Regions from separate parts of the Micromonospora sp. LOL_024 genome, predicted to be linked through region 1. Evidence: riboswitches for the same ligand, from Rfam matches in the RefSeq annotation. Region 1 holds a riboswitch; the other holds the start of a gene.

Evidence for each region. Region 1 has a riboswitch for thiamine pyrophosphate ahead of ACFHWY_RS16460 (ECF transporter S component). Riboswitches for the same ligand answer to the same signal wherever they lie in the genome.
Region 2: linked by a shared signal. The riboswitch ahead of thiE (thiamine phosphate synthase) and the one ahead of ACFHWY_RS16460 (ECF transporter S component) in region 1 are both predicted to bind thiamine pyrophosphate.

What each region holds. Positions count from the first base shown of each region.
Region 1 covers NZ_JBHMIS010000014.1:39,671-55,438, reverse strand. The annotation lists gene ACFHWY_RS16465 (ABC transporter ATP-binding protein) at 1-1,467, opposite strand, end outside; gene ACFHWY_RS16460 (ECF transporter S component) at 1,571-2,161, opposite strand; TPP riboswitch at 2,231-2,336, opposite strand; gene ACFHWY_RS16455 (permease) at 2,533-3,609, shown strand; gene ACFHWY_RS16450 (TIGR03943 family putative permease subunit) at 3,606-4,370, shown strand; gene ACFHWY_RS16445 (alpha/beta fold hydrolase) at 4,415-5,245, shown strand; partial or broken gene ACFHWY_RS16440 (DUF6328 family protein) at 5,335-5,592, shown strand; gene ACFHWY_RS16435 (acyl-CoA dehydrogenase family protein) at 5,804-7,708, shown strand; gene ACFHWY_RS16430 (hypothetical protein) at 7,751-8,362, opposite strand; gene ACFHWY_RS16425 (Fur family transcriptional regulator) at 8,508-8,906, opposite strand; gene ACFHWY_RS16420 (ArsR/SmtB family transcription factor) at 8,974-9,273, opposite strand; gene ACFHWY_RS16415 (metal ABC transporter permease) at 9,311-10,180, opposite strand; gene ACFHWY_RS16410 (metal ABC transporter ATP-binding protein) at 10,177-10,941, opposite strand; gene ACFHWY_RS16405 (metal ABC transporter substrate-binding protein) at 10,938-11,948, opposite strand; gene ACFHWY_RS16400 (hypothetical protein) at 12,003-12,260, opposite strand; gene ACFHWY_RS16395 (antibiotic biosynthesis monooxygenase family protein) at 12,290-12,631, shown strand; gene ACFHWY_RS16390 (hypothetical protein) at 12,786-13,313, shown strand; gene ACFHWY_RS16385 (glycine--tRNA ligase) at 13,427-14,806, shown strand; gene dusB (tRNA dihydrouridine synthase DusB) at 15,115-15,768, shown strand, end outside.
Region 2 covers NZ_JBHMIS010000001.1:445,526-461,293, reverse strand. The annotation lists gene ACFHWY_RS02300 (LLM class F420-dependent oxidoreductase) at 1-102, shown strand, start outside; gene ACFHWY_RS02295 (cupin) at 99-428, shown strand; gene ACFHWY_RS02290 (hypothetical protein) at 507-2,573, shown strand; gene thiC (phosphomethylpyrimidine synthase ThiC) at 2,657-4,249, opposite strand; gene thiD (bifunctional hydroxymethylpyrimidine kinase/phosphomethylpyrimidine kinase) at 4,263-5,051, opposite strand; partial or broken gene ACFHWY_RS02275 (thiamine phosphate synthase) at 5,261-5,965, opposite strand; gene ACFHWY_RS02270 (thiazole synthase) at 6,031-6,816, opposite strand; gene thiS (sulfur carrier protein ThiS) at 6,822-7,022, opposite strand; gene thiO (glycine oxidase ThiO) at 7,013-8,239, opposite strand; gene thiE (thiamine phosphate synthase) at 8,233-8,859, opposite strand; TPP riboswitch at 8,854-8,962, opposite strand; gene ACFHWY_RS02250 (OmpL47-type beta-barrel domain-containing protein) at 9,212-10,417, shown strand; gene ACFHWY_RS02245 (aldo/keto reductase) at 10,577-11,527, opposite strand; gene ACFHWY_RS02240 (ABC-F family ATP-binding cassette domain-containing protein) at 11,598-13,277, opposite strand; gene ACFHWY_RS02235 (class I SAM-dependent methyltransferase) at 13,325-13,930, opposite strand; gene ACFHWY_RS02230 (hypothetical protein) at 14,062-15,135, shown strand; gene truA (tRNA pseudouridine(38-40) synthase TruA) at 15,233-15,768, opposite strand, start outside.

The sequences.
Region 1 (15,768 bases):
GGCCGTACCCGCGGTTGCGGCCGGGGCGGAACTGGCAGTCTCGGCCGGTGCCGGCGGGTGGCCGAGGGTCAGCGTGCGGTCGGCGAGTGCGGTAACGAACTCGGTGTCGTGGGTGACCGTGACCAGGCCATGGCCCGCCTCCCGCAGCTCCGCGAAGAGATCCACCAACTCCCACCAGGTCCGCCGGTCCTGGCCGAAGGTGGGTTCGTCGCAGATCAGCAGGCGGGGGGCGGTGGCCAGGGCGGTCGCCACGCTCAACCGCCGCGCCTCGCCACCGCTGAGAGTGTATGGGTTGGCTCCGGAGAGCCGGGCCAGCCGTAGCCGGTGCAGCAGCTCCTCGACGCGGTCGTCGACCGCCGCCTCGGTGGCACCGGACCGGCGGGGACCCAGCGCCAACTCGTCGCGGACCGTGGCGGTGACGAACTGGTGCTCGGGGTCCTGGAACACCGAGCCGATCCGGCCGGCCAGCGCAGGAGCCCGCCAGCGGTGCGGGGCAGTGCCGGCGTCCTTTCCGGCCAGTTCCGGGCTTGCCGTCAGCCGCCCGCTGCCAGGTCTGCGCAGCCCGCCGAGCAGCAGCGCGAGGGTGGACTTGCCGGCGCCGTTGCGGCCGAGCACCGCGAGCGTCTCACCAGCGCGTACGGTCAGGTCGGTGGGGGCCAGCCGGGGCGGCAGGCCGAGCCGGTCCGTGGTGAGCAGCACCTCGCCGGCCGGGCCGGTGGCCCGGCGCGGTGGGATCTCCCGGCCGGGCACCCACACACCCTCGGCGGCGAGCGTGGCCCCGTGGGCGGCGAAGATCGCCGCTGGCGGTCCGTCGGCGCGCACTCCGCCACCGGGTTCGAGTACCACCACCCGGTCGACCAGGGGCAGTGCGTCGGTGACCCGGTGCTCGACCAGGATCAGCGTGGTCTGGTCGCCGACCGCCCGGGCGAGTGCCGCGCGGATCAGGGCGGCGCCGGCCGGGTCGAGGTTGGCGGTGGGCTCGTCGAGCAGCAGCAGCCCGGGGCGCAGCGCGAGCACGCCGGCCAGGGCGAGACGCTGCTGTTCGCCGCCGGAGAGGGCGGCGGTGGGTCGGTCCCGGTGGTAGGGGAAGCCGACCCGGTGCAGCGCCTGGTCCACCCGGGGCCAGATCAGCCCGGCCGGTACGCCCCGGTTCTCCAGCCCGAACGCCACGTCGTCGCCGCTGCGGGCCATCACGAGCTGCGTCTGTGGGTCCTGGAAGACGATGCCAACCCTGTCCCGGGCCTCGGCGGCCGGCCGGCCGCCGACCTCGATCGAGCCCTCGTGTTCGCCGGAGTCCTCGGGCAGCAGCCCGGCCAGCGCGGCCAGCAGTGTGCTCTTGCCGGCGCCCGAGGGCCCGAGGAGCAACACCCGTTCGCCGCGCTCGACCCGCAGGTCCACTCCGCGTACCGCCCAGGCTCGTCGCCCGGCGTGCCGCCAGCCGAACCCGCGCAACCTCACCCCACCCACGCCCCCACCCCCTCTCCCATGCTCGGCCGTGCCCGGTTGATCATGAGTTGGCGTGACTCGAAGGTCGGGCTGCCTCCTAATCATGATCAACGCGATGGCGAGGTCAGACGAGAGGGCGGTCGCGGCCGGAGGGGAAGCGGGCGAGGACGCCGGTGCCGGCCAGGGCGCGGGTGAGCAGGTGCGCGCCGGCGCCCGCGATCACGGTGGCGCTGAGCACGGTGAGCAGCGCGTACGGGATGCGGTAGCTGGCCATCGCATACGCGGCGTTCCAGACGAAGAAGTCGAACAACGCCGCGCCGAGCCCGGTCAACGCGCCGGCCAGCAGCGCGGTCGGCAGCCGGAACGAGCGGTATCGGAAGGCGGCGAACGCCAACTCCGCGCCGAGACCCTGGATCAGTCCCTGGAGGATGGTGATGCCGCCCCACTCCGAACCGAGCAGCGCGGAGACCGTCGCGGCGACCGCCTCGCAGAACAGCGCGGCACCCGGCTTACGGATCACCAACCCGCCGAGCACCGCAGGTACCAGCCAGACGCCGTACATGAGGGCCTGGCTGGCCGGGAAGAACGCGAAAGCCGGGTCGGCGGCCCGCCAGAGCAGTCCCCAGGCCCAGAAGATGACACCGAAGCCGACGGCGATCACCGCGGCCACGACGATGTCGATGGTGCGCCACCGGCTGCTGGTCGGTTGATTCATGATTGCTCCCAGTTCAAGGTCGAACCAAGGCAAGACGCACGCTCGGCCCGGCGGTGCCGGGCGTGGCGGGCTGGAGGTGGACCGAACTCCCTGCGCTGGCATTACCCAGATCAGGTATCGAGGGTCTGCGGGCGGACCCGCACTCTCAGCGCTGTGCGCTCCCCTGTCGGAGGTGTTGTCTGTCCCGCCGACGCTAGCATCCCCGAAGATCGACAGACAATGTGATCTTCGCAGGTGGCGAAGGGTGCTCGCCTCCGACCTGGCGGCGCGGATGGCACTCGGGCCCGGCCAATTTTGTGACGTTCATCGACGTTGCCGGCTCTGGGCGGTAATCTCAGGCCGCCGATCCGCAACTGGCCGAGGGGCGACGGGTGACCACAGACACTGAACATGCCTCGGCGGCCGGTGAGCCGGAAGGTCCGCTCACTGGCACAGGGGTCGTCACCAAGGCCCGCCCGCCGGAGACCGCCGCGGCGCCGCCGCCCCGCCGGTGGCTCGGCGACCGGATCGGGTCGGTGGAGGTCCTGGCGGCACTACTGGTCCTGCTGATCATCTTCCGGGATCCGCTGGCCGCCGCACTGGACGATCCCCGGATACAGACCTGGACCACCGTCTTCGTCTCGATCATGGTTCAGGCGGTGCCGTTCCTGGTCTTCGGGATCCTGCTCTCCGCCGTGATCGCGGTCTTCGTACCCCGGTCGTTCTGGGCGCGGGCGCTGCCTCGGCATCCGGCCCTGGCGGTGCCGGCGGCCAGCGCGGCCGGGGTGGTGCTGCCGGGCTGCGAGTGTGGCGCGGTGCCGATCGCTGGCTCGCTGATCCGCCGGGGCGTCACCCCGGCCGCCGCGCTCGCCTTCCTGCTCGCCGCCCCGGCGGTCAACCCGATCGTGCTCACCGCCACCGCGGTCGCCTTCCCCAACAACCCCGAGATGGTCGTCGCCCGGGGCGTCGCCAGTCTGGTGGTCGCGATGGTCATGGGCTGGCTCTGGCTGCGGCTCGGCCGCACCGAATGGATCAGGATGCCGCGCCGGCCAGAGTTGGACGACGCCTCCCGGACCCGCGCCTTCTGGGCCGCCGTCCGGCACGACGTGACCCACGCGGGCGGGTTCCTGGTGCTCGGCGCGATGGCCGCGGCCAGCATCAACGTGCTGGTGCCGGAGCGATGGCTGCAGACCCTGGCCGACAACGCCTGGCTGTCGATCCTGGCGCTGGCGTTGCTCGCGGTACTGCTCTCGCTCTGCTCGGAGGCGGACGCCTTCGTCGCGGCCTCTTTGTCGCAGTTCTCTCTCACGTCCCGACTGGTGTTCCTGGTGGTGGGGCCGATGGTCGATCTCAAGCTCATCTCGATGCAGGCCGGTGTCTTCGGCCGCCGGTTCGCCTTCCGGTTCGCGCCGACCACGTTCGCGGTGGCCCTGCTGGTCGCCACCGGAGCCGGCATGGTGCTGCTGTGAACCGGCAGGCGCAGGCGGTGGTCCTGCTGCTACTCGGCGGCGCGGTGATCCGGGCCAGCGTTACCGACCTCTACCTGCGATACGTCAAGGAGGGGCTGCGCCCCTTCCTGATCGCCGCCGGCCTGCTGCTGGTGGTCGCCGCGATCATGACGCTCTGGCACGAGCTGCGTCCGGCCGCGCCCGCCGCGCTCGCGCCGGCCGGCGGTGCCGCTGACGGCCCCGGCGTCGCGCCCGCCGACCGTGCCGCCGGCGACCACGACCATCACGAGCCGCGGATCGGATGGCTGCTCATCCTGCCCGTGCTCGGCCTGCTGCTGGTCGCCCCGCCGGCCCTCGGGTCGTACGCCGCCGGGCAGGCCGGCACCGCGCTCAGCAGCCAGCAGCAGTCGGACTACCCGCCACTGCCCGAGGGTGACCCGGTGCAGGTAAGCGTCCTCGACTACGCCTCCCGGGCGTTGTTCGACCGGGGCGCGTCGATCGGCGACCGGCGGGTACAGCTCACCGGTTTCATCGCCAGCGGGGCCGGTGGGGAGCCGATCCTGGCCCGGATGGTGCTGTCCTGCTGTGCCGCCGACGGCCGGCCGATCAAGCTCGGGATGCTCGGCGACGTGCCCGCCGGGCTGCCCAACGACAGCTGGGTGGAGGTCGTCGGGCGCTACAGCGACCGGCTGGGCCGGGATCCGGTCAACGACGCGGAGATCCCCTACCTCGAGGTCGAGTCCTGGCGGCAGGTGCCGGTACCCAGGCAGCAGTACGACTGACCCGGCCGGGCAGACCGGGTACGGGGCGTCGGTAGGCTGCCGGCATGCGTGTCGACGCCCGAGGTCTGCGGTTCGAGGTCACCGTCGGGGGACCCGAGCAGGGGGAACCGGTGCTGCTGCTGCACGGATTCCCGCAACATTCGGGTGAGTGGGACGGCGTGTCGCCAACCCTGCACGCCGCCGGTCTGCGCACCTACGCTCTGGACCAGCGGGGCTACTCGCCGCAGGCGCGACCCACCCAGGTCGAGGCGTACCGGCTCGCTGAGCTGGTCGCCGACGCGGCGGCGGTGCTGGACGCCCTCGGCGTGGCCACCGCGCACGTGGTCGGACACGACTGGGGCGCCATCGTCGGCTGGGCGCTGGCCGCCAGCCGACCGGATCGGGTACGCACCCTGACCGCGGTCTCCGTGCCGCACCCGGCGGCCATGGCGCACGCGCTGGACAACGACCCGCAGCAGAAGGCGCGCTCGGCGTACATGCTGCTGTTCCGGCAGCCGGTGGTGGCCGAGAAGACCCTGCTGGCCCTGGGCGCCGCCGGGCTGCGCCGGCTGCTGCACGGAGTCGGTGACGCCAACCGGGCGGCCGGGTACACCGATCCGATGCGTGGGCCGGGCGCGCTGACCGCCGCGTTGAACTGGTACCGGGCGATGTCCCGGCGGGAGTTCGCGGCGGTCGGCCCGGTGGCGGTGCCGACCACCTATGTGTGGAGCGACGGTGACGTCGCCATCGGACGGGTCGCGGCGGGGGCCTGTGCCGCCCACGTGAGCGGCGACTTCCGGTACGTCGAACTGGCCGGGGTCAGCCACTGGATTCCGGACGAGGCGCCGGCGCCGTTGGGCGAGGCGATCCTGGCCCGGACGCTTCCGGCCGGCTGAGTGAGCGCAGGGAAGACGCCGCCCGGCACCGAGGACCACCTGGTCACGGTGGCGAGACGATGAACCGGGTGGCGTACGGCCAGCGCGGGCAGGGTCGCAAGCCGGAGCTGGTGCGTTTCGCGCACCGGATGGCCAGTGGTGGCCTGGCCCTCATGCTGGTCGCGATGGTCAGCGCGGTGCTACTGATCACCGACTTCGTGCTGGACCGGCTGGTCGCCTTCCTGCTCAGCGCGGTCACCGGTCTCTGGTTTCTCACCTTCTGGGTGGCGCTGCCGTTCGCCCGGCGAGGTTGGGGTGAGGACGATATCGACGACGAGGAGGATCCGAGCGGCCTCCAGCAGAGCTGAGCACGAGGCCGCCGCGGATAATCGTGACTACCTTTGGGTAACAAACGCGGGTAGCCTACTGAGCAGGCGGAACAGTCTCCAGTGTCCGGATCGAGCCCGGGGGTTTGCCGTGGCCATTGCCGAAGACGACCGTTCGTCAGCCACCGACGACCGCCGCGCCGACCCACCGCCCGACGCGACAGGTCAGGCGTCGACCGACGCGGCGGCCACCGTGTCCGAGAAGGAGGCCCGCCAGGTCGCCGAGGGGGCCCGGCACACCAGTTGGGATCGGCCCAGCTTCGGCAAGGAACTCTTCCTGGGCCGGCTGCGGCTCGACCTGATCGACCCGTGGCCCCGACCGGACCAGGCCGAGCAGGCCCGGGCCGAGGATTTCCTCGGCAGGCTCCGCGACTTCGTGGCGTCCGAGATAGACGGTGCGGCGATCGAGCGGGATGCGCGCATTCCCGACGAGATCTTCCAGGGCCTGGCCCGGTTGGGCGCCTTCGGGATGAAGATCGACCGGGAGTACGGCGGGCTCGGGCTCAGCAACCTGCACTACTGCCGGGCACTCATGCTGGCCGGCTCGGTGAGTCCGGCGATCGGTGCGTTGCTCTCGGCGCACCAGTCGATCGGCGTGCCGCAGCCGGTGAAGATGTTCGGTACCGACGAGCAGAAGCGGCGGTTGCTGCCCCGGCTGGCCGCCGGTGAGGTATCCGCGTTCCTGCTGACCGAACCGGACGTGGGCTCCGACCCTGCCCGGTTGGCGACCAGCGCGCAGCCGACCCCGGACGGTACCGGCTACCGGCTCAACGGCGTCAAGCTGTGGGCCACCAACGGCACCGTGGCCACCCAACTCGTGGTGCTGGCCCGGGTGCCGAAGGGCGCCGGGCACAAGGGTGGCATCACCGCCTTCGTGGTCGACGGCGACGCCGAGGGCATCACGGTCGAGCGCCGCAACGCCTTCGTCGGCCTGCGCGGCCTGGAGAACAGCCTGACCCGCTTTCACGACGTCTTCGTGCCGAGGGAGAACGTGATCGGCGGCGAGGGCAAGGGGCTCCGGATCGCCCTGAGTACGTTGACCACCGGTCGCCTGTCGTTGCCGGCGATGTGCGTCGGCGCCGGCAAGTGGGCCCTGCACGTGGCCCGGGAGTGGTCCGCCGATCGGGTGCAGTGGGGCCGGCCGGTCGGCGAGCACGAGGCGGTCGCGCAGAAGCTCGCCTTCATCGCCGCCACCACCTACGGCATGGAGACGATGCTCGACCTCTGCTGCCTGCTCGCCGACGACGACCGCAACGACATCCGGATCGAGGCGGCGCTGGTGAAGCTCTACGCCAGCGAGATGGCGTGGCGAATCGCCGACGAACTGGTCCAGATCCGCGGTGGCCGGGGGTACGAGACGGCCGAGTCGTTGGCCGCCCGGGGCGAGCGCCCGGCCGCGGTCGAACAAATGCTGCGCGACCTACGGATCAACCGGATCTTTGAGGGGTCAACCGAGATCATGCATCTACTCATCGCCCGCGAGGCGGTGGACGCTCACCTTTCGGTCGCGGGGGACATCGTCGACCCCGACGCCGGGCTCGGCAGAAAGGCCAGGGCCGGTGCGCGGGCCGGCGCGTTCTACGCACGGTGGCTGCCGACCCTCGCGGTCGGCAAGGGACAGCAACCGACCGGGTACGCCGAGTTCGGTCCGCTCGCCGGGCATCTGCGTCACGTCGAACGCGCCAGTCGGAAGCTGGCCCGGTCCACCTTCTACGCGATGTCCCGCTGGCAGGGGAAGCTGGAACGCAGACAGGCGTTTCTCGGCCGGGTGGTGGACATCGGTGCGGAGTTGTTCGCCATGAGCGCGGTCTGCGTGCGCGCCCACTCGGAGCGCGACGCCCGACCGGAGAACGTCGAGCTGGCCGACCTGTTCTGCCGCCAGGCCCGGGCGCGGGTCGATGCGCTGTTCACCGCCCTGTGGGACAACACCGACTCGGTCGACGTGGTGGCAGCCAAGCGGATCCTCGCCGGCCGCTACGCCGCCGTGGAAGAGGGCGTCATCACCCCACCGGCCGACCTGCCCTGGGTGACCGGCTGGACTCCCGGCCCGTCCACCGTCACCACCGACGCCCGCCGCCGCATCCCCCCACCCGCCTGAACTTCGTTACCCCACGGCTTCTGTTGGTCAAGATGGGGTGGGTCAGTCGTGGTGAGGGTCGCGGAGGCCGAGGCGACGTAGTTCGAGGGCGGCCAGGGCGTCGACGGTGGCGTCGTCGCCGCGGCGCCACGCCTCGGCCACGTCCGGGGCGATCCGGGTCAGCTTGCGTAGCGGCTGTCCGGCCAGGGCGCGCAGGGCAAGCAGGTCCCGGCCGGCGGGCGCGCCGGCCAGCGCCGCCGCCGACCCGGCCCGGCGCATCCAGCGCACCCGAAGCGGCAGCCAGCCGAACAGCACCAAACCGAGCGGGACGATCAACAGGCCGACGGCCAGTGCCAGCGCCAACTGGTCGACGAGTTCCTGCTGGTCCCGTCCGGCCTCGGCGAGCGAACGGGCCGCATCGGCCGCCCGTTCGAACGGCGCGGTCAACTCGTCTCCGACCAGCGGTACCCGGCCGACTTTTCCGCCGGCCTCGGCGAGGTTGTCGGCGAGCCCGCCGCCGGCCCCCTCCATCTTCTGGCCCGGCACGGCCAGCTCCTGCACCAGATCATGCAGCCACCGCGCCCCCCGAATCGTCGCGTACACCCAGGCGACGACGAGCAGATCGGTGAGCAGTTGCCGCAGGGCGGCCGGAAAGCGATCAGCGTAGATCTTCACGCCGGACAGCGTGCCACGGCACGACCCATCAGGCATCCCGACGTCGGCGGTCGCCGGCCCGCCGATCATGCACTTCAGGTCGCCGGTGTGCCCACACCGACGGTTCTCGCCCGACGGACCGTACAAGGTCGGTAGGGCGGTGGGGTCAGCGGGCGCAGGCGGGGCAGGTGCCGAAGATCTCCAGGGTGTGGCTGACGTCGGTGAAGCCGTGCTGTGCGGCCACCCGGTCGGCCCAGGTCTCCACGGTGGGGCCGGCGACCTCGACCGCACGACCGCAGGCCCGGCAGACGAGATGGTGGTGGTGGCCCTGGCTACACCGGCGGTAGAGATGCTCCCCACCCGGGGGTCGCATCACGTCGATCTCGCCCGCTTCGGCCAAACCCTGCAACGTCCGGTAGACCGTGGTCAACCCGACCCGCTCGCCCCGATCGCGCAGCATCGCGTGCAGGTCCTGGGCGCTGTGGAAGCCCTCCACCTCCGCCAGCAGAGCACTCACGGCGGAGCGTTGGCGGGTGTTGCGGACAGCGGTACCGCTCTCACTCATGACTGCACTCCGTTTCGCCACACGCCGCCCTGAGGCGTCGCCGCGTCCAGCCGCCTGGTTCGCTCGCTCATGATCCCTCCCCGGCGTGGCTGACGGCGTCGGCCACGATATGCGCGACGTGCTCGTCGACCAGGGTGTACGCGATCTCCCGGCCCCGCCGGGAACCACGAACCACGCCCGCCCCACGTAGCACCCGCAGATGTTGGGAGACCAGCGGTTGCGTGACCCCGAGCTTGTCCACCAACTCGTGCACGCAACGCTCACCGCCGGCCAGTTCGCTGACTATGGCCAGCCGGATCGGCGCAGAAAGAGCGCGCAGAAGCTCGCTGGCACCCTCGTACGCGTCGTAGCCGGATCCACTGGTCACCCTGCAACGGTAACCAATACCGGCGTGGACCTCGTGGTCAGGATCCGCCGAGCACGACCTCGTGGGGTTCGGGGGTGGCCGCCGGCTCCGGTCTGGACCGCCGAATCCGCCGCCAGACAGCGGCCAGCAGGGTGACCACGACGAACGAGGCGATCGCGAGCACCACCACCGAGGCACCGGGCGCGGTGTCGGCGACCGCGGCCAGCCAGACCCCCGCGCCGGCGGCGAAGAGGCCGAGCGCCATCGCCGCCGCCATGGTGCTCCGGAACCCCCGGGTCACCTGCTGGGCGGTGGCCACCGGGACGACCATCAGGGCGCTGATCAGCAGTACGCCCACTGCCCGCATGGCGATTGTCACCGTGATCGCGGTGGTCACCGCGAGCAGCAGGTTCAGTGCCCGCACCGGCAGACCGGACACGCGGGCGTACTCCTCGTCATGGCAGACGGCGAAAAGGGCGGGTCGCAGCGCGATCATGGTGATCAGCACTGCCGTGCCGAGCACCGCGATGGTGGCCAGGTCGTTGCGGGAGGTGGTGGTGAGCGCACCGAACAGGTACGCGTTGAGGTTGGCGCTGGTGCTGTCGGAGAGCCCGACCAGGACCACCCCGCCGGCGATGCCGCCGTAGAACAGGAGCGCCAGGGCCAGGTCGCCGGAGGTACGGCCGCGCTCCCGGATCAGCTCGATGACGACCGCGCCGATGGTGGCCGCCAACACCGCCATGATCACGGGGGAGGTCTGAAAGAGCAGGCCGGCGCCGACCCCGGTCAGCGCCACGTGCCCGATGCCGTCCCCGATCAGTGCCAGGCGCCGTTGCACCAGGTAGATGCCGAGCGTCGGCGCGGCCAAGCCGATGATCAGTGCGCCGATCAGGGCGCGCACCATGAACTCGTACTGGAAGAGGCTCATCGGGATGTCCACAGCCCGACGGGTTCCTCGGGACCGTGCGGGTGCACGTGGTCGTGGTCCGGCGCGGCGTGGTGCCCGGCCGGTTCGGGCACGGCGCCGTCGTGCGCGATCAGCCCCTGGTGTACGACGACCGCCCGACTGATCAGCGGTCGCAGCGGACCCAGTTCGTGCGCGACGAGCAGCACGGTCCCCCCGTCGTCGACGAAGCTGCGCAGCGCACCGGCGAAGGCCTCCTGGCTGGCCGCGTCCACGCCGGCCGTCGGCTCGTCGAGCACCAGCAGTTCGGGCCGACCGGCCAGCGCCCGGGCGATCAGGGTGCGTTGCTGCTGCCCGCCGGAGAGGGTGGCCACCGGGTCCTTGGCGCGGTCGGCCAGCCCGACGGCGCGCAACGCCGCGCCGACCGCCTCCCGGTCGGTGCGCCCTGGCGGACGCAGGACGCCCCGGCGGGCCAGCCGCCCGGAGGCGACCACCTCGGCCACCGTCGCCGGCACGCCGCTGCCGGCACCGAGGCGTTGCGGGACGTACCCGATGCGGCGCCATTGCCGGAACCGGCGCCCCGGCTCGCCGAAGAGGCTCACGGTGCCGGCGCTGAACGGGACCAACCCGAGGATGGCGCGGATCAGGGTGGACTTGCCGGAGCCGTTGGCGCCGAGGACCGCGATCACCTCACCGGCGGTCACGGTCAGCGAGACGTCACGGAGCACGGGGCGGCCGTCATAGCCGACCACCCCGTGCGTGACGGCGATGACTTCAGGTGTCACGAGCAGCTCAACGCCGTCCTCAGGGCCTGCAGGTTGGTGCGCATGACCGAAAGGTAGTCCCCGCCGTTTTCCTCGGACAGTCCCTCGATGGGATCGAGCACCGCGGTCTGGGCGCCGACCTCCCGGGCGATCGTCTCGGCGACCTTGGGGCTGACCAGCGTCTCGAAGAAGATCGTGGTCGCTTTGTGCTCCCGGGCCTCCTCGGCGACCGCGGCCAGCCGCTGCGGCGACGGCTCGTCCTCCGGGGTCAGGCCGCTGATTCCGATCTGCTCCAGCTGGTACTTCTGCGCCAGGTAACCGAAGGCGGCATGGCTGACCACGATCTCCCGACGCTCGCAGGTCTTGAGGCCCTCGGTGAACTCGGTGTCGAGCTTCTCCAGCTCGGTCCGCAGGGCAGCCGCCCGCTGGGTGTAGTCGCCGGCCCGGTCCGGGTCGACGGCGCCGAGCCGATCGGCGAGCTTGTCGCCGACGGTGGCGAGCCGGGTCGGGTCGAGCCAGAGGTGTGGGTCCTTGGCGTCCGACTCGCCTTCGGCGTGCTCCTCCTCGGCGTGCTCCTCGTCCTCGTCGTGGCCGTGCTCGTCCTCGTCGGCGTGCTCCCCGTCGTGGTCGTGGTCGTGCCCGCCGGCCGCGGCGTCAAGCAGCGGCTGCACGCCTGCCACGTCGAAGGCGTGGTCACCGGCGTTCTGCTCGATCGCCTCGTCCACGGCGGGCTGGAAGCCGTCCAGGAAAACGACCAGCTGCGCCTCGCTGATCTGCCCGACCTGGCTCGGGTTCAGCTCCAGGTCGTGCGGCTCGGCACCGGGCCGGGCCAGGTTGGTCACGGCGACGCCGTCGCCGCCGATCTGCTCGGCGAGGAACTGCAACGGGTAGAAACCGGCCACCACGTCGATCCGCTCCGGGTCGGCGCCGGCCGGGTTGTCATCGGTCGAGCACGCGGCGACGCCGGTCAGGGCGAGCAGGGCGGCCGTGGCGGTGGCCAGGGCACGCGGGGCGGGGCGGAAGGTCATGTCACCGACTGTCCGCGACAACGAGAATGATTGTCAAAAAAGCATAATTGCATGTCAGAGCAGCTTCACCAGGGCCGCGATGACCAACAGGGTCAGCGCCAGCAGCCGGATCACCCGGGTCTGCGGGGTCTGCACCCGCCAGGTCGTCACCAGCAGCGCGACCAACCCGCCTGCCAGCAACAAGGTCAACAGCCCGCCGGGTACCCCCGGGGTGAAGAACGCCACCAACACGAGGAGCAGGGTGACCAGGAACACCGTCGTCGGGTTGACCCGGGCCAGCCGGCCGGTGATCCCGTGCTGCGTACGCTGCATTCCTCAGACTCTACGAGGAGGATGCTCCGGTGCTGGTGACCAACCGGTTCGTGGTGGACGACGACAACGCCGAGGCATTCGCCGCCCGGGCCCACGCGGCCCTCGCCGCGCTCGCCGCCGCGCCCGGCTACCTGCGCGGACAGCTGGTCCGGGCGCTCGACGACCCCCGCCACTGGTGCCTGGTCACCGAGTGGGAGTCGGTCGGCACCTACCGCCGCGCGCTCGGCGGATTCGACGTGAAGATCACGGCGGTGCCGCTGCTCGCCGAAAGCGTCGACGAGCCGTCCGCGTACGAGGCGTTGGCCACCGCCGCGCCGGGCGGTGACGTGGTGACGGTCGCCAGCGACCGGGCTGCGGGTCCTTACCGCTGAGCCACCGGGCACTACGCTGGCCCCTATGACCGCTCCCGGACCGGCAGCCCCACCACCGGACCCGTCGCTGCCCGACCAGCAGGGACCTCAGGTCTCGAGCGAGACCGGCATGTTGCCGGGCGCGTCCGGTCCGCCGTCCACCGAGGGCACCGCCGTGACGCCCACAAGTCCCGCCGCGTCGGCATCTCCGGATGCCTTCGAGCCGGGCGTCCCTGCGCCGCCGCCCGGTCCCGGAGTCGCACCGCCGTTCGCGGCCCCACCGACCGAAGGCGGCCGGTCCCGGCTCTGGCTCGGCCTGGGTGCCGGGGCGCTGGCCCTGCTGCTGTGCTGCGGTGGCGGCGGCACCGCGGTGGTCGGCCTGCTGGTCAGCGGGGTGCAGGCAATCGAGGAGCAGGGCCGTACGGTCTCCGGGGACTACTACCGGGCCCTCGCCGACGGTGAGTACGGCCGGGCGTACGACCAGCTCTGCGAGGACGCCCGGCGGCGCGAATCCCGGCAGGAGTTCGAGCGCCGTACCGCCGCGGAGCCGCAGATCGCCGCCTACCGGGTCGGCGAGGTGAACACCACCACCCTCACGGTGCCGGTCGAGGTGACCTTCGCCGGCGGTGGCCAGGAACGGCAACAGGTCGTGCTCGCACAGGACACCCAGACCGGTGGCATGGAGGTCTGCGGAGTCAACTGACCGGGCGCAGGTAATGTGCTCGGGCGGTGCCCACACCGGCCGTACCGTTGTCTGCGACTGTTCGATCCATCCCACCACGTCCCCGCCGACCGCCAGTCGGCGTAGGAGGAAAAATGCCAGCCGACCGAATCGACGCCGTCGTCAGCCTCGCCAAGCGCCGAGGCTTTGTCTTCCCCTCCAGCGAGATCTACGGGGGCACCCGGTCGGCGTGGGACTACGGTCCGCTCGGTGTGGAGCTCAAGGAGAACGTCCGCCGGCAGTGGTGGAAAACCATGGTCCAGCAGCGCGACGACGTGGTGGGCCTGGACTCTGCGGTGATCCTGGCCCGCGACGTGTGGGCCGCCTCGGGCCACCTGGACGCCTTCGTCGACCCGCTGACCGAGTGCCAGTCCTGCCACAAGCGGTTCCGTGCCGACCACCTGGAGGAGGCGTACGAGGCCAAGCACGCCCGCCCGCCGGCCTCGCTGGCCGAGCTGAACTGCCCCAACTGTGGCAACAAGGGCACCTTTACCGAGCCGCGGATGTTCAACGGCCTGATGAAGACCTACCTGGGCCCGGTGGAGAGCGACGAGGGCCTGCACTACCTGCGCCCGGAGACCGCCCAGGGCATCTTCGTCAACTACCGGAACGTGGAGACCGTCGCCCGCAAGAAGCCGCCGTTCGGCATCGCGCAGACCGGCAAGTCGTTCCGCAACGAGATCACCCCGGGCAACTTCATCTTCCGTACCCGTGAGTTCGAGCAGATGGAGATGGAATTCTTCGTCGAGCCGGGCACCGACGAGCAGTGGCACGAGTACTGGCTCACCGAGCGCTGGAACTGGTACCTCGACCTCGGACTGTCCGAGCACAACCTGCGCCTGCACGAGCACCCCAAGGAGAAGCTCTCCCACTACTCGAAGCGCACCGTCGACATCGAGTACCGGTTCCAGTTCGGCGGTACCGAGTTCGCCGAACTGGAGGGCGTCGCCAACCGCACCGACTTCGACCTCTCCACGCACAGCAAGCACTCCGGCGTCGACCTTTCCTACTTCGACCAGGCCAAGCAGGAACGGTGGATGCCGTACGTGATCGAGCCGGCGGCCGGCCTCACCCGCGCGGTGCTGGCGTTCCTGCTGGAGGCGTACGACGAGGACGAGGCACCGAACACCAAGGGCGGCGTCGACAAGCGGACCGTGATGCGCTTCGACCCGCGGCTGGCCCCGGTCAAGGTGGCGGTGCTGCCGCTGTCGCGTAACGAGGCGCTCTCGCCCAAGGCGAAGGCCCTCGCCGCGCAGCTGCGCAAGCGTTGGGTGGTCGAGTTCGACGACTCGCAGGCCATCGGCCGCCGCTACCGTCGTCAGGACGAGATCGGCACCCCGTTCTGCGTCACCGTCGACTTCGACACCTTGGACGACGACGCCGTGACCATCCGCAACCGGGACACGATGACCCAGGAGCGGATCGCCCTGGACCAGGTCGAGCGCTTCCTGATCGATCACCTCCCCGGCTGCTGACGGATAAGGAGGGGCCTTCCTGATCAGCGTCGTCCGGCTTCGTCGGGCCCGGCGGATCTCCTCGTCCAGGGACGCTAGGTCGGCGTAACCCGCTGGACGGCCGCTGCGACGGCCGCTCGCACCAGACGTAGCTGCCGCAGGTCGCGCGCCGCGTCCACGACCGCGCGAGCCGGCTCGCAGACCGGTAGAGCGGCGGGCGTCAGCAGGTGACCCCTCCTTACACTTGGGCGGTGCCGAAGATCGTTGCTGCCCCACGCCCGCTGAGCATCGCGCCGCACCAGGTGTGGCCGCCGGTGGTGCTCGCGCCGATGGCCGGCATCACCAACGTCGGGTTCCGGCAGCTCTGCCGGGAGCAGGGCGGCGGCATCTACGTCTGCGAGATGATCACCACGGTCGCGCTGGTCGAGCGGAATCCGAAGACGCTGCGGATGATCGCGTTCGGGCCGGACGAACGCCCGCGCAGCCTCCAGCTTTACGGTACCGATCCGGAGACGACCGCCGCCGCCGTGCGGATCGTGGTCGCCAAGGGGCTCGCCGACCATATCGACCTCAACTTCGGTTGCCCGGTCCCGAAGGTCACCCGTCGCGGTGGCGGTGCGGCGCTGCCCTGGCGGCGTCGGCTCTTCGCCCGCCTGGTGCGGGCCGCGGTGGACGCCGCGTCGCCCGCCGGTGTGCCGGTCACGGTGAAGATGCGCAAGGGCATCGATGACGACCACCTGACGTACGTCGAGGCGGGGCTCGCCGCGCAGGAGGCCGGCGTCGCCGCGGTCGCGCTGCACGGTCGTACGGCGGCGCAGCGGTACTCGGGCACGGCCGACTGGGATGCCATCGCCACGCTCAAGCAGGCGCTCGACGTGCCGGTGCTGGGCAACGGCGACATCTGGGAGGCCGCCGACGCGCTGCGGATGGTGGCGCACACCGGTGTAGACGGGGTGGTGATCGGGCGCGGCTGTCTCGGCCGG
Region 2 (15,768 bases), on a different contig from region 1:
GGCACCTCCCGGGTACACCTGCGCCTGATCGACCTCGACGACCTGGACCACCTGGAGCTGATCGCCGCCGAGGTGCTCCCCCGACTGGACGGAACCCCATGACCGGGACACCGCTGGAGCGCCGCCCACTCGGGCACGAGCCCACCCTCGGCCCGGTGGGGCAGGAGGTCGTCTTCGAGAACGATCGGGTCCGGGTCTGGCACATCCGGCTGGAGCCGGGCGAGCGGCAGCCGCTGCACCGGCACGACCACCCCTACCTCGTGGTGGCCGTCCAGGGCGCGAAGAACGTCGTACAGACCATCGACGGCACCAGGATCGACGCCGACGAGCCGACCGGCGGGGTGGTCTACCGCGACCCGGGAGCCGTACACATGCTCACCAACGTCGGAGACACGACATACCTGGCCCGGCTGGTCGAGTTCAAGTAGACCCGCCGCCAGCAGGTACTCCGGCGTCACACGGCGCGCCGGTGGCGCTCGGTGACGACGGACCGTAACGTGCCGGTCATGGCCCATCGGACATCGAGCCGACTTCTGTTCACGGCGTTCGGCGTCAGCCTGCTGGCCGGCGCCGGGCAACTCGGCCTCGCCTTCGGCTTCGGCGTCGTCCGGCTCACCGGGTCGTTCACCGGCGTGAGCGTCAACGAGTGGCCGGCCCAGCTCGTCTGGGCCGGCTGGTTCGCCACGAACGCCGCCGTGGTCGGTGCCGTCCTCGCCGAGCGGCTGGTCCGCCCCGGCGGGCAGCTCACCGGGACCACCAGGCAGCTGGCCGTCGCGGGCAGCGCCGCCCTTGGCGCCCTGGTCGTGGCGCCGCTGTGCATGCGACCGGCCCGTGGCGCCGAACTCGTCTCGGTCGACCCGGTCTGGGCCGTGGCGATCTGTGCCGGCCTCGGCGCGGTGATCGGCGGGGGCGCCGCGCTGGCCGTGCTGGTCCGGCCACCACTCGGCTGGAACATGGCGGTGGTGGCCGCGGTGGTCTGGCTACTGGCGCTGCTGTCGGTCCTACCGTCACTGGGCGCGAGCGGGCCACTGACCCCAGTTCGCCTCGGTGTGCTGGAGCCGGAATGGCTCTCCGCCGACGCGGCGCAGCAACTGGCGCTGCTGATCCTGCCGACGGTGGCCCTGCTTTTCGGCGCGGCGACCGCGGCCCTGGCCCGGCGGCGCGGGCAGCCACCGCTGGTCAGCGTGCCGACCGGGGCAGCCGGTCCAGTGCTGGTGGCGTTCGCCTACCTGGCCGCCGGTCCCGGCAACGCCAGCGACCGCTACCAGCTCACGCCCTACTACGGCGCGCTGGTCGCAGTCGCCGTCGGCGCGCTCGGCTCGGCCACCGCCGTGCTGCTGCCCTGGCCGCCCAGAAGGCCGACCACCGCCGACACGGTCGTCGAACCAACCGCCATCCTCCAGCCGCTTCCGGAGGTCCCGGCCCTGCCAGCGTCGACCAAAGGGCCGACTGACCCGAAGTCCACCGCGACCGGCCAGGTGGTGGTCATCGACCGCCCGGCCGGCGCGGGACCGGCCGCCGCTGGTACGGGCACCAGCGCGGACCAGTCCACCGACACCGCCGAAGGATCCCCGCCGCACTGGCACTGGCCGGATGCGCGCTCCAACGCATCAGCCGGGCCGGCGACGTCTGCCCACCCGACGGCGTCCCCGGTCGGGGTTGCGGCCAGCCCGGAGTCGACGGAGGCAGGTGCCGCCCTCGCATCGGCGGGAGACGAGCTGGCCGACGGCGACGGCGGGCCGGACGGCGACCAGCCGCTGGTGACAGGCGACTCAGCGTCGGTGGGTGACGGCAGCGACATCCGGTCCGAGGTCCGCGCCGTCGAGCCGACGGACGAGGTCCTGGCGGCACCACCCGCAAAGGCCCCGGCGCCCCGTCGTACCCGGACGCCCACCGATTCCCCGATCACCGAGATGCCGCCTGCCGGAGCAGATCTCGGGGTGCACACCGAGCCCGCGTCCGTCCCCTCGACGCCCGTCTCCGCCGCACCGGATACCGCCGCAGTCGAGTCGGTCGAGGTGACCCCAGCCGAGGCGGCACGGCGACCCGGGCAGCGGTTCCCGATGCCCGACCTGAACCGGGCAACGGCCTGGAACGCCTTCGCCCCCGCAGGTCCGCGCGTCCCGCAGCCGGCCACCGCGCCCGCACCGCACGCCACCACCGACCCAACCGTGACCACCACCGACCCCATCGACACCGACACCGCCAGCACAGCCGGTACCGCCACCAGCCCTGCCCGCAGCGGCAGCGTCGTAGCGGACACCGGCACCGACCCGGCGGCCACCGCCCGGAACGTGTCGGCGGCCTTCGCCAAGCCACCCGCTGCCCGAGCCGAAGACGTCCAGCCGGACAGCGAGGCAGAGCGAGGCCGGCGCGGACTGTTCCGCCGCGGTAAGTCGCGTTCCGGGGAGACCGGTGCGGCGGCCGATCGTGACGAGTCACTGCCGGCCCAGGACGAGGAGTACGTCGACTGGGTGGCCGGGCTGAGCCGGCCGCTGGACGACGACGCGCCCGAGCCGTCGGAGGAGCGACGCCGCTCCCTGCGCCCCTCCGGACGACACCACCGCGACTGACGCCGGCCACCCCCCGCGGGCCGGGCGGCACCTGCTCTACCGGCTGCACCCGCCGAACCCGATAGCCGAGCCCGGCGGACCGGTCAGGCGAGCGGGAGGTAGACCCGCCCGCCCGCGGCGAGAAACTCGTCGGACTTGTCCTTCATGCCGCGGGCGGCGTACTCCTTGAGATCCTGGCTGATCTTCATGGAGCAGAACTTCGGTCCGCACATCGAGCAGAAGTGTGCGGTTTTCGCCGGCTCGGCGGGCAGGGTCGCGTCGTGGTACGACCGCGCGGTCTCGGGATCCAGCGAGAGGTTGAACTGGTCCTCCCACCGGAACTCGAAGCGCGCCTTGGACAGCGCGTCGTCCCACGCCTGCGCGCCCGGATGCCCCTTTGCCAGGTCCGCCGCGTGCGCCGCGATCTTGTATGCGATCACGCCGGCCTTCACGTCGTCCCGGTCCGGCAGCCCAAGGTGCTCCTTCGGAGTGACATAGCAGAGCATCGCGGTGCCGAACATGCCGATCATCGCCGCCCCAATCGCCGAGGTGATGTGGTCGTACGCGGGCGCGATGTCTGTGGTCAGCGGGCCGAGCGTGTAGAACGGCGCCTCGTGGCACCACTCCTGCTGAAGGTCGACGTTCTCCTTGATCTTGTGCATCGGCACGTGCCCCGGGCCCTCGATCATGACCTGGACGTCGTACTCCCACGCCACACTGGTCAACTCGCCCAGGGTGCGCAGCTCAGCGAACTGCGCCTCGTCGTTGGCGTCCGCGATCGAGCCGGGCCGCAGCCCGTCGCCAAGCGAGAACGTCACATCGTAGCGAGCCAGGATCTCGCACAGCTCACGGAAGTTGGTGTACAGGAAGTTCTCCTCGTGGTGCGCCAGGCACCAGGCCGCCATGATCGAGCCGCCTCGCGATACGATTCCGGTCACCCGGTCGACGGCCAACGGCACGTACGGCATCAACACGCCGGCGTGCACCGTCATGTAGTCCACGCCCTGCTCGGCCTGCTCGACGACGGTGTCCCGGAACACCTCCCAGCTCAGCTTCACCGGATCGCCACCGACGGACTCCAACGCCTGATAGATCGGCACCGTGCCGATCGGCACCGGCGAGTTGCGCACGATCGCCTCGCGGGTCTCGTGGATCCGCTTGCCGGTGGACAGGTCCATCACCGTGTCCGCGCCCCACCGGGTGGCCCAGGTCAGCTTCTCCACCTCCTCGGCCACCGAAGAGGTCACGGCCGAGGTACCGATGTTGGCGTTGACCTTGACCAGGAACGCCTTGCCGATGATCGCCGGTTCGCACTCCGGATGGTTGATGTTGAGCGGCAGCACCGCCCGCCCCGCCGCGATCTCGTCCCGGACGAACTCCGGTGCCATGCCCTCCCGGATCGCCACGAACTCCATCTCCGGCGTGATCATCCCCGCCCGCGCGTACGCGAGCTGCGTCGGCCGTTTCCCGTCCACCCCGCCCAACGGGGTACCGGCACCACGTACCGGCGCCACGTCGCCCCGCTCGGCGATCCACGGTCCGCGCAGCGCGGCCAGCCCGACCTCCGGGTCCGAACCCGGACCGGCGGTGTCGTAGAGCCGCACCGGCGGGTTGTCCCCGGTCAGCTCCACCTCCGCGAACGGCACCCGGACATCCGGCCGGGATCCCTCTACGTACACCTTGTGACGTGCCTGCATGACAACCTCCTGCTCAGGCGGACCAGCCGAAGTGGTCCATCGGGCCGCGTCCCGCGCCCAACTCCCAGTCCCGCGCGCCGGTCAGCGCACGGGTGACGTACTCCTTGGCGGTCGCGACCGCCGCCGGCACCGGGTCGCCCAGCGCCAGCCGCACGGCGATGGCCGCCGAGAACGAGCATCCGGTTCCGTGGGTGTGGCGGGTCGGCACCCGGGGACCGCGCAACACACTCGTCCCGTCCGGGCCGTGCAGCACGTCCACCGCCTCCGCGCCGGTGTCCACGTCGCCGCCGGTCACGATCACCCACTCCGGCCCGCCGGCCGTCAGGGCCCTGGCGGCCGCCGTCATCTCCGCCACACCGGTCACCGCGGCCCCGGTGAGGGCCGCCGCCTCCGCGCTGTTCGGGGTCGCCACCCGGGCGTACGGCAGCAGCCGCTCCACCGCCTCCACCACACCGATCCGGTGCCCGCTGGTGGCCACCAGCACCGGGTCGACGACCAGTTGCGGCAGCCGGCCGGCCGCCGCCGCGTCGGCGATCGCGCCCGCCACGGCCGGGGTACCGAGCATTCCGGTCTTGACCGCCCGAACTGTGAAGTCCGACAACACACTGTCGAGCTGTTCGGTGACGGTCTGCGGCGGCAGCGGTAGCACAGCGTCCACGCCCCGGGTGTTCTGCGCGGTGATCGCGGTGAGGACGCTCGTGCCGTACGCGCCGAGCGCCGCGAAGACCTTGAGGTCGGCCTGGATGCCGGCGCCACCGCCGGAGTCGGAGCCGGCCACGGTGAGCACGGTGGTGGGGGTCACGTCTCTCCCTCGGGGTTCTCGGCTTGCGCTGGGCTCGTTCGGGGCTGCGGGGCTTTGGTCACTGTGGAGGGCTGCGGCCGACCGTGCCCACTCCGGGCGGTCAGGCTTGATCCCTGCGTGGGAACGGTCGGCCGCAGCCTCGTCGTGGGGCGGGCCGTTCGGTGCTTCGGGAGTGGGGGTGGGGGCGCTGGTGGGGGTGGGGTTCGGGTGCTGGAGCTGGCGGCCTGTTCGAAGGCATCGACGAGGGTGGTGGCCGCTCGCTGGGGGTCGGTGGCGCGCATGAGGGCTCCGAGGACGGCCACCCCGATGGCGCCGGCCTGGACGCAGGCTCGTACCTGGGCCGAAGTCTCGATGCCGCCCAGGGCCAGCGCCGGCACCGGGCTCCGCCGGATCAACTGCCCCAACCCTTCGGGCAGCAACGGTGGGCCGTAGCCGGGCTTCGTCCTGGTGGGGTAGACCGGCGAGAGGGTGACGTAGTCCTCGCTGCTGATCCGGCGCAGCTCCGCCTCGTCGTGACAGGACCGACCGACCAGGTCCACTGCCGGCGGCGGGTAGGGGCCAGCCGCCGACAGGTGGAGCGCGGTCGGCGTCCGCACCTCTGTGACTACTGTGGCCGCCTCGACGGGACCGTCTGCGGTGCCGCTTGCGTGGCCGGCGCCGCTCACGTCGCGTCCCTGCTCGGGGAGCAGCAGGTCGGGGAGCAACGGGTCGGGGCCGGCAACGACGAGGGTGCCGCCCGCCTCGGCCAGGATCGGCCGCAGCTCGGCAGCTAGGGCGAGCCGGTCGGCGCGCGGCAGGTCCTTCTCTCGCAGCACCACCCAGCGCACTCCCCCGGCGACGGCCGCCGCCACCACGGCCGCCAGCGGCCCGCGCGCCACCCGCCGGTCCGTCAGCAGCACGACGCCCGGGAGCACGTGAGTCTCGGCACAGATCGGCCCGTACGGGGGCGGGCTCGTACCAAGAGCTTGAGTCCGCGCGGTCACAGGTCGGGACGGCCTTCGTGGGTGGTGGACGCGAGGGCGTGAAAGCGGCGGGGGATGCGGCCGGCACCGTGGGCGAGTCGACCGGCCTCGATCGCGTACCGCATCGCGGTGGCCATCGCCACCGGATCCGCCGCCCGAGTGACCGCGCTGGCCAGCAGCACCGCGTCGCAACCCAGCTCCATGGCCAGCGCCGCGTCGGAGGCGGTGCCGACGCCGGCGTCCAGGATCACCGGCACCGCGACCTCCTGCCGGATGAGCCGAATGTGGTGCGGATTGTTGATCCCCAGGCCGGATCCGATGGGCGCGCCCGCCGGCATCACCGCCGCGCAGCCCACGTCGGCGAGGCGCCGCGCCAGAACCGGATCGTCCGAGGTGTACGGCAGCACGACGAACCCGTCGTCGACGAGTTCCTCAGCGGCACGTAGCAACTCCACCCCGTCGGGCAGCAGTGTGCGCTCGTCGCCGATCACCTCCAGTTTGATCCAGTCAGTGCCGAACGCGTCCCGGGCCAGCCGGGCCACCTTCACCGCCTCGCCGGCCGTGTAGCAGCCAGCCGTGTTCGGCAGCAGCCGCACGTCACACCGGTCGATCAGGTCCAGCAGGCCGCCCGAGCGACCCGGCACCGCCTGCACCCGCCGCAGCGCCAGGGTGACCATCTCGGCCCCGGAGGCGCGGATCGCCTGCTCCAGCACGTGCAGGTTCGCGGCTCCGCCGGTCCCGAGGATCAGCCGGGAATTGAACCGAACCCCGCCCAGCTCGAAGCCCGTGTGCTCGCCATCCATCGGGCTCACCCGCCCTGGGCGGCGCTGAGCATCTCGACCTGGTCGCCGCCGCGCAGCGCCTTCGCCGGCCAGCCGGTACGCGGCACCACCTCGCCGTTCACGGCCACCGCCACGCCCCGTTCCTGGCCGGAAACGTCCCGCACCAGCTCTGCGACCGTGACCCCGTCGCGCACGCTGCGCTCCACACCATTCACCGTCAGTTCCACGAGTCATCCTCCATCGCCTGCTCGGACGTTGTGCGAGCACCCGACCCGACCGCCGGAACGGATGCGACGCCGCCGGACGCGGGCGGACCGGCACCCGACGCGGCGGTGAACCGGTCCGGCCGGAAGGAGGCGAGCAGCGAGTCGGCGCCGTCACCGGTGACCAGGCCGGCGATCAGGTCCGCGGTGACCGGGGTGAGCACGATCCCGTGCCGATGGTGACCGGTGGCGACCAGCACATCCGGTCGGCCCGGCAGCGGACCCAGGATCGGGGCGTTGTCCGGCGTACCGGGGCGCAACCCGGCCAGCGTCTCCACCAGGTCGTACTCGGCGAGTTCGGGCACCAGGTCGACGGCCGCGCGCAGCAGTCGCAGCACCGCACCCGCGCAGACAACCAGGTCGGAGCGCTCCTCGACAGTCGCGCCCACCACCACCTCACCGCTGTCCCGCGGGACGAGGTAGACGTGCTCGCCGTCGGCGTACCCCCGCACGACATGCCGGAAGCCCGGCGGACGCCCATCGGGCGTGCGCAGCCGCAACACCTGGCCCTTGACCGGGCGAACCGGCAGCCCGGTCAGGGCGGCGGCGCCGCAGCCGGCCGCGACCACGGTCACGCCGGCCGGCACGTCCCGCAGGCGGCGCACCGGCTCGGTGACCAGCACCGCGCCGGCCAGCTCGGCCGCGATACGCAGCGCCGCCACCAGTCGGCGCGGGTCGACCTGATGGTCGGTGGCCGCGAGCGCGCCACCCCGCACCCGGGGTGCCAGCGCCGGCTCACGCTCACGCAGCTGCGAGGGACGCAACGGCGTCACCGGCAGGCCCAACCCCAGCTGGTACGCCCACAGCCGGCGCGCCTCGGTCAGATCGTCCGCGGTAAGCCCGACCACCAGCGTGCCCTCGGTCCGGTAACCGATGTCCACACCGGTCGCCTCGGCCAGCTCGGCCGCGAATCCGGGCCACCGGGATGCGGATTCGGTGAGCAGTCCGGTCAGTTCCCGCTCGCCGAAGTACGCCTCGGCCACCGGCGCCAGCATCCCGGCGGCGACGTGCGAGGCCCCCGAACCGGGCGCCGGATCATGCACCGACACCCGCAGTCCGCGCGCCGCGCACCGCCACGCGATCGCCAGCCCCACCACCCCCGCCCCCACCACCACGACATCAGGTGTAAGAAAGCGCCCCCTGTTGACGCCTCCATTGGAAGAAGGGCCCCCTGTTAACACGAGAGCCCCCGGAGCAACTCGGCGGCGGCGCGGGCCGGGTCCGCCGCAGCGGAAAGCGCACCGACCACCGCCACCCCGTACGCTCCGGCGGCCCGCAGCGCGGGCACCGCAGCGGCGGTCACTCCCCCGATGGCGATGACGGGCACGTCGACCGCCTTCACCACCGCCTGTACGCCGGCCGTGCCGATCTCCGGCGGCAGCCCGGTCTTCGTGGTGGTGGCGTAGCAGGGGCCCACACCCAGATAGCTCGCGCCGGCGGTCACCGCCTCGACGGCTGTCCCCGGCTCTCGCGCGGTGACGCCCAGCACGGCGGTCGGACCGAGCACCTGCCGGGCTGCCGCCACCGGCAGATCGTCCGCGCCGACGTGGCCGCCGGCCGCCCCCACCGCCAACGCGACATGCAGCCGGTCGTTGACCAGGCAGGTCGCCCCATACTGCGCGGTGAGCGTGACCACTCGCCGAGCCAGGTCGTACGCCTGGCGGTCGGTCGCGGTGTCCGCCACCCGAACCTGCACCACCAGTTCGGTACGGGCCAACGGCAGCACGGCTGCCAGTACGGAGAGCGGATCCCGGCCGGGCCGGGTGTCGGTGATCAGATGCAGTCGTCCCAGGGACGGCATGGCGGTACTCCTCCCTGCGCCGGCATTACCCGGATCAGGTTCGACGGTCGGGGGCTCTCAGCCCCCCTCTCAGCCCGGTCGACCGGGCTCCCGTGGGTCACTTGGGTGTCACCGTACGACAGATCCGCCAGGCTGCCAAGGCGTGCGCCCGGCTGCGGCGCGACGGCGGATGTGTCAACAGAGGGCCCCTGCTCTACCGGAGGCGTTAACAGGCGGCCGTTTCTTCGGCACAGGCGTAGGTGCTCTGCGCCGGTCCTGACAGGAATGCCACCTACCGTTGCCGAAACGTTACCAATCGAAGCCTTGCTATACATCCTCTGCAACGGATTAATTTGTTCAGCGACTCGACACAATGCCGAACTCGACCACGCCGTGCCCGCCTACCGATGACAGCCACCTTCCAGCGGTCGACGACATCGCGCCGGCCACCACGGCCGAGGTGTCCGGCACTCCGGTCGATGGTTGGCTCACCGGCCCGGCGACGGTCACGCTGACCGCCGTCGACGACGGCAGCGGGGTGGCCCGCACCGAATACCAACTCGACGACGCCACCGAGTGGACCGCCTACACCGCACCGGTCTCGGCGACCGGCGATGGTGGGCACAAGCTGCGGTTCCGCTCCGTCGACGAGGCCGGCAACGTGGAGGAGACGAAGACGGTCACGGTCAGGATCGACGCCACCGCGCCGGTCAGCACCGTGTCGTTCGCCCCGGCGAACGACGAGGGCTGGCACGACGGGACCATTCCGATGGTACTCACCTCGACCGACGCCGGATCCGGGGTGGCGCTGCTGGCGTGGTCGCTGGACGGCGGCGACTGGACGGCGTACACCGAGCCGGTGCAGATCAGCGGCGACGGGGACCACGAGCTGCTCTACCGGGCCACCGACACCGCCGGCAACGCCGAGACGCTGAGGTCGGCGGTGGTGCGGATCGACGGCACGAAGCCGACGCTGCTGGTCTCCGGCATCGCCGACGGCCAGCTCTACGGCGACAGCCAGAACGTCCGGGTGGCCTGGCAGGCGGTCGACCCCACCTCGGGGATCGCCGGCGTGGTCGGCGAGCTCAACGGCCGACCGTACGCCAGCGGCACGCTCCAGGCGATGTACGAGTTGCCGCTGGGCATGCACGAGCTGACCGTCACCGCGACCGACAAGGCGGGCAACGCGACCACCACGACGGTCCGGTTCTTCGTCACCACCTCGATCCGTGACATGCAGAACCTGCTGGACCGGCTCAAGGCGACGGGACGGCGCACCGACAAGGCGTACAACCAGTTGTCGAAGCGGCTCTCCAACGCCCGCACGGCGGAGGCGGAGGGCAACGACAGGCGGGCGGTCAACCAGCTCACCGCGTTCCGCACCCTGGCCGGCGACGCCTCGCTGGTCGGTGAGGCGGAGATTCGCGACGTGCTGATCCGCGACGCCGACGCCATGATCGTCCGGCTCGGCGGCGCGGCCAGCAAGACCGGTGTACGGGCCAACGGCGTCGAGTCCGTCAAGGGTGCCGGCCGCCTCGGTGGCGACCCCACGCAGCTGGCCCCGGGGCGTCGCCTCTGAGTGACCGTCCCAACCAAACACCAGGGCCCCGCCCGGCATCACCCGGGCGGGGCCCACCCACCCCACCCACGCTGTTGATCATGAGGTCAGCGGCAGTTCTGGAGATCAAGAACGCCGCTAACCTCATGATCAACGCACCGGGTGGGGCGGGTTGGAGGGTTAGGGGGCGAGGAGGAGACGTAGGGCCTTGAGGTCGGGCTCGGTGGGCTGCCAGGCACCGGCCTCAGCGTTGGCGCGCACCTGGTCGGGCGTGGTGGCGCCAGCGATGACCGAGGTCACCGCCGGCTGGGCGGCCAGTCCGCCGATGGCCACGTTCAGTACCGGCACCCCCCGTTGCGCGGCGTACGCCTCAAGGCTCTCGATGGTGTCCCAGTCGGCGGCGGCGAGGCGCTGGGCGTACCGGCCACCCCCGGCGAGGCGGCTGCCGGCGGGCGGAGCCTCGCTGCGCTTGTACTTTCCGGTCAGCAACCCGTTGGCCAGCGGGAAGAACGGCAGCATGCCCAGGCCGAACCGTTCGCAGGCGGGCAGCACCTCAATCTCGGCGTCCCGGTTGAGCAGGCTGTAGTGGTTCTGTGCGCTGACGAAGCGGGTCAGCCCCTGGGTCCTGGCCGTCCAGTCGGCGTCGGCGATCTGCCAGCCGGCGAAGTTCGAGTTGCCCAGGTAGCGCACCTTTCCGGCGCGAACGAGATCGTCCAGGGCGGACAACGTCTCGTCGACGGGGGTTCCCGGATCGGGCTCGTGAAGCTGATAGAGGTCGATGTAGTCGGTGTCCAGCCGACGCAGCGTGGCCTCGACCGCCCGGATCACGTAGCGCCGGGAGCCGCGTACCCCGAAGTCGCGCCCGTTGCCGCCGCTCATCGACATGCCGAACTTGGTCGCCACCACCACGTCGTCGCGGCGGCCCTTGAGTGCCGCGCCGAGCTGCGCCTCCGAGGCCCCGTGCGGCTCGCCGTAGATGTCGGCGGTGTCGAAGAAGTTGATCCCGACGTCCAGGGCGGCGTCGACGACCGCGCGGGTGCCGTCGAGGTCGAGTTTGCGGCCGAAATTGTTGCAGCCGATCCCCACGACGGACACCACGAGCCCGGAGTCGCCCAGCCGGCGATAGGTCATCTCAGTCACCGGCTCACCATATGTCGCACCGACGACCGCCCGCCCGGTCAGGTGACCAGCTCGTCGGCGATCACCTGACGTCCCAGACCGGCTCGGGTGTCTCCACCACCTCACCGTCGCCGCCGAACAGCAGGAACCTCTCGAAGGTCCGGGTGAACCAGCGGTCGTGGGTGACCGCCACCACCGTCCCGGCGAAGGCCGTGAGCCCGGCCTCCAGCGCCTCGGCCGAGGCCAGGTCGAGGTTGTCGGTCGGCTCGTCGAGCAACAGCATGGTCGCGCCGGACAGTTCGAGCAGCAGCACCAGGAAGCGGGCCTGCTGGCCGCCGGAGAGGGTGCCGAACCGCTGGTCGCCCTGCCCAGCCAGCTCGTACCGGCTCAGCGCGGCCATCGCCGCGTGCCGGTCCATGCCGGCCCGGTGTTCGTCACCCCGCCAGAGAATCTCGACCAGCGTCTTGGGCATCAGCTCCGGCCGGTCGTGCGTCTGGGAGAAGTGACCGGGACGGACCCGCGCGCCGAGCCGGGCCACCCCGTCGTGGGCCACCGGCGCGAGCGCCGCCGCCGAGTCGACCGGCCCGTTCGCCGGGTCCGGGTCGGTCCCGCCCCGGGCCAGCAGGCGCAGGAAATGGGACTTTCCGGTGCCGTTGGCGCCCAGCACCGCGAGGCGGTCGCCGTACCACAGCTCCAGGTCGAACGGATAGGTCAGGCCGTCCAGCTCCAGCTGCTCGCAGATCAGCGCGCGTTTGCCGGTCCGCCCGCCGGCCAGCCGCATCCGGATGTCCTGCTCCTTCGGCGGTACGGGCGGCGGTCCGGCCTCCTCGAACCTGCGCAACCGGGTCTGCGCCGCCTGGTAGCGCGAGGCCATCCCCGAGTTGTACGCGGCCTTCTGCTTGTACATCAGCATCAACTCACGCAGCTTCTCGTGCTCCTCGTCCCACCGCTTGCGCTGTTCGTCGAGGCGGTCGTGCCGTGATACCCGCGCCTCGTGCCAGCTGGCGAAGCCGCCCGGGTGCACCCAGGCGCTGCCGCCCTCCACGGCGACGACCCGGTCGGCGGTGTGCGCCAGCAACTCCCGGTCGTGTGAGACGTAGAGTACCGACTTGGCCGACTCCCGCAGTCGCGCCTCCAGCCAGCGTTTGCCGGGCACGTCGAGGAAGTTGTCCGGCTCGTCGAGCAGCAACACCTCCTCGGGGCCGCGCAGCAGGAGTTCGAGCGCGAACCGCTTCTGCTGCCCACCGGAGAGGGTGCGGACCGGGCGGTGCCGGGCGGTGTCCCACGGTAGGTCGAGAACGATGGTGGCGACGGTGTCGAAGAGCACCTCGGCGTCGTACCCGCCGGTCTCGCCCCAGGCGGCCAACGCGTCCGCGTACGCCAGCTGGGCCTTGCCGGCGGTGGTGCTGAACTTGCCGCGCAGTTCGGCCGCCCGCATGGCCGCCTCGGTCTCGACTAACCGGTGACCGGCGGCCCGCAGCCCGGGCGGGGCGAGCGACAGCGCCAGATCGGCGAGCATCGACTCGTCACCGATCATGCCGATGAACTGGCGCATCACGCCCAACCCGCCGGTACGCGCGATCGCGCCGGTCGGCACCGGTAGGTCACCGGCGACCATCCGCAGCAACGTCGTCTTGCCGGCGCCGTTCGGCCCGACCAACGCCACCTTGGCGCCCTCGCCGACCCGGAACGACACGTCGGCGAAGAGTTCCCGCCCGTCCGGTAGGACATGCCCGACCGCCGCCACGTCCACGTATCCCACGCGGGCATCCTGCCGGAGTCGGGGCCGTCGGCCAACTCATTACCCGGTCAGCGGGTGACGCGCAGCACCCGGAAGCCCTTCTGGCTGGCGTGCCGCTCCACCTGCCAGCCCTGGTCGACCAGCCAGCGCTGCAACGAGTCGCTCCCGAGATGACGGGCCGCCACCAGCCAGGCGATTCCCTCCGGGGACAGTCGGGGCAGCCAGCGCAGTAGTAGCTGGTGCAGTTCGTCCTTGCCGATGCGGATCGGCGGGTTGGACCAGATCTGGGTGAAGCTAATATCGGTGGGCACCTGATCGGGGGTGGCGACGTGCACCCGGTCAGCCACGTCGAGGCGAGCCGCGTTCGCCGCCGTCAGTTCCCGGGCCCGCTCGTTGACGTCCACCGCCCAGATCGTCGCTGTGGGGGCGACGGTGGCGAGCACGCCGGTGATCGGGCCGAAGCCGCAGCCGAGATCGAGCAGGCTACCGGTGGTGGTGGGGTCAGGCAGGTCGGCCTTGCGCAGCAACACGGACGTGCCCAAATCGAGGCGGGTGGCCGAGAAGACCCCGGCAGCGGAGGCCAGGGTGTAGTCGCGGCCGGCGATGGTGAACTGCACCTCGCGCGCCTGTGCGGGTGCGCTCGGCTCGGCAGTGAAGTAATGGTCCCCGGTCACGCCGCCATTCTCGCACCGGGCTGGATCGACCCCGGCGCCCGTGTCGACGTCATCGGTCGATGCGGCACGTCTCTCCGGCGCGTTTCGCAGAATTACCTACTAAAGGGATAAACATCCCTATTGTGGACCACATGGTGTATCGGTACGACTCCGATGAGGACGCATACGGCCCCTACCGGGAGGACGAGCCCCAGGGCGAGTCGCTCCAGGCTGCCCCGCCGCCCCCGGCCGGGCCGTCCCCGTCGCGTTTTCCCGCGCCGTCGCTGGCGAGTCCGAACCAGATCCTGCTGCCCTCGGCGGCGCCGCCCCGCGAACCACGGTACGAGATGGCACCGGCAGCGCCCGACGAACCGGCCGCGACCGGCGTGGCGGCAGGCCCGCCGGTTCCGGTCACCCCGGCCACCGCGCCGCCGCAGCGGCCCGGTGGTGGTCGCGCCTGGCAGGTGCTGATCGGGGGCGCGGCCGTACTGGTGCTGCTCGGCCTCATCGGCCTCACCGCCGCCGCCCTGCTGGACGGCCGCCAGTTGATCGGCCAGCAGGCGGCGCCCAGCGACCCGACGGACTCCACCCGGGACACCGAGCCGGCCGAGGCGAGCGACCTCGACTCCCGGGACACCGACCAGGCACCGCTGACCGCCCGGGAGGTCTTCCCCGCCAGCGCCCTGACCGTCGGTGACGGCCAAACCGGGTACGAGGTGCTTCGCACCCAGTCCAGCGCCAGTTGTGCTGTGGCCGCCACCGGTGAGGTCGCGGAACTGCTGGTCAGGCTCGGCTGCAACCAGGTCGTCCGGGCCACCCTCCGCACTCCGGACGGGGACCACCTCGTCACCAGCGGGCTGTTCAACCTGACCGATCGGTCCAGCGCCGAACGGGCCCGGGACCGGATCCGGCAACTGCTCGACGAACGGCAGGGCCGCTTCCGTGGCATGTCGGCGGACGAGGGCACCGAGGTCCTCACCACCGCTCCGGCCCGGGTCGGCTGGCAGGTACGCGGCCACTACATCGCCTACGCGGTGGTTGCCCGGGTCGACGGCGCGTCCATCCGCTCCGGCGACACCGGCGTCCGCGAGATCCTCTTCGACATGCTCGAACAGCACCTCAACCAGGGTGTGCTGGAACGGCGGGCCGCCGGTGGCACGGCGAACCAGCCGACCGAGACACCCACCGACGGCACCGGCGACCAGAACGGGAACACCGGGAACTGACCATCGAACACGGAAGGCGGGCGCTGCACGCGCCCGCCTTCCGTGTCTGCGTCTGCCGTTCGTGACGTCAGGCCTGCGGATACCGCCGTCGGCTCGTTCAAATTTCGGCCGGCACCCGCAGCCGCCGGGTCGCCTCGGCCCGCCGGGCGTACTCGGCCGGATCTTCCGGGTAGCCGACCGCCACCAGGGTCAGACCGTGCGCCGGCGCCACGGTCACCTCGCTGGACCGCTCCCGGCGGTTGAGTAGACCGGCCGGCCACTGGACTGGCCGGCGGCCGTCACCGGCGACCAGCATCGCGCCGACCAGGCTGCGCACCATCGCCTGGCAGAACGCGTCCGCCTGCACGATGGCGACCAGGGTTGCGTCGGCGTCCCGTCGCCAGTCCAGCCGGGTCACCTTCCGAAGCGTGGTCGCGTTCTCCTTGCGCCGGCAGTACGCCGCGAAGTCGTGCTCCCCCACCAGACCGGCCGCGGCGGCGGCGAGCCGATCGAGGTCGAGCGCGCGGGGCCAGGCCAGGGTCTCGTGCCGGCGCAGCGGATCCGCGCCCCAGGCAGCGTCGGTGACCCGGTACTCGTAGCGGCGGAAGGTCGCCGAGAAACGCGCGTCGAAGGTGGCCGGCACCGCACTCACCG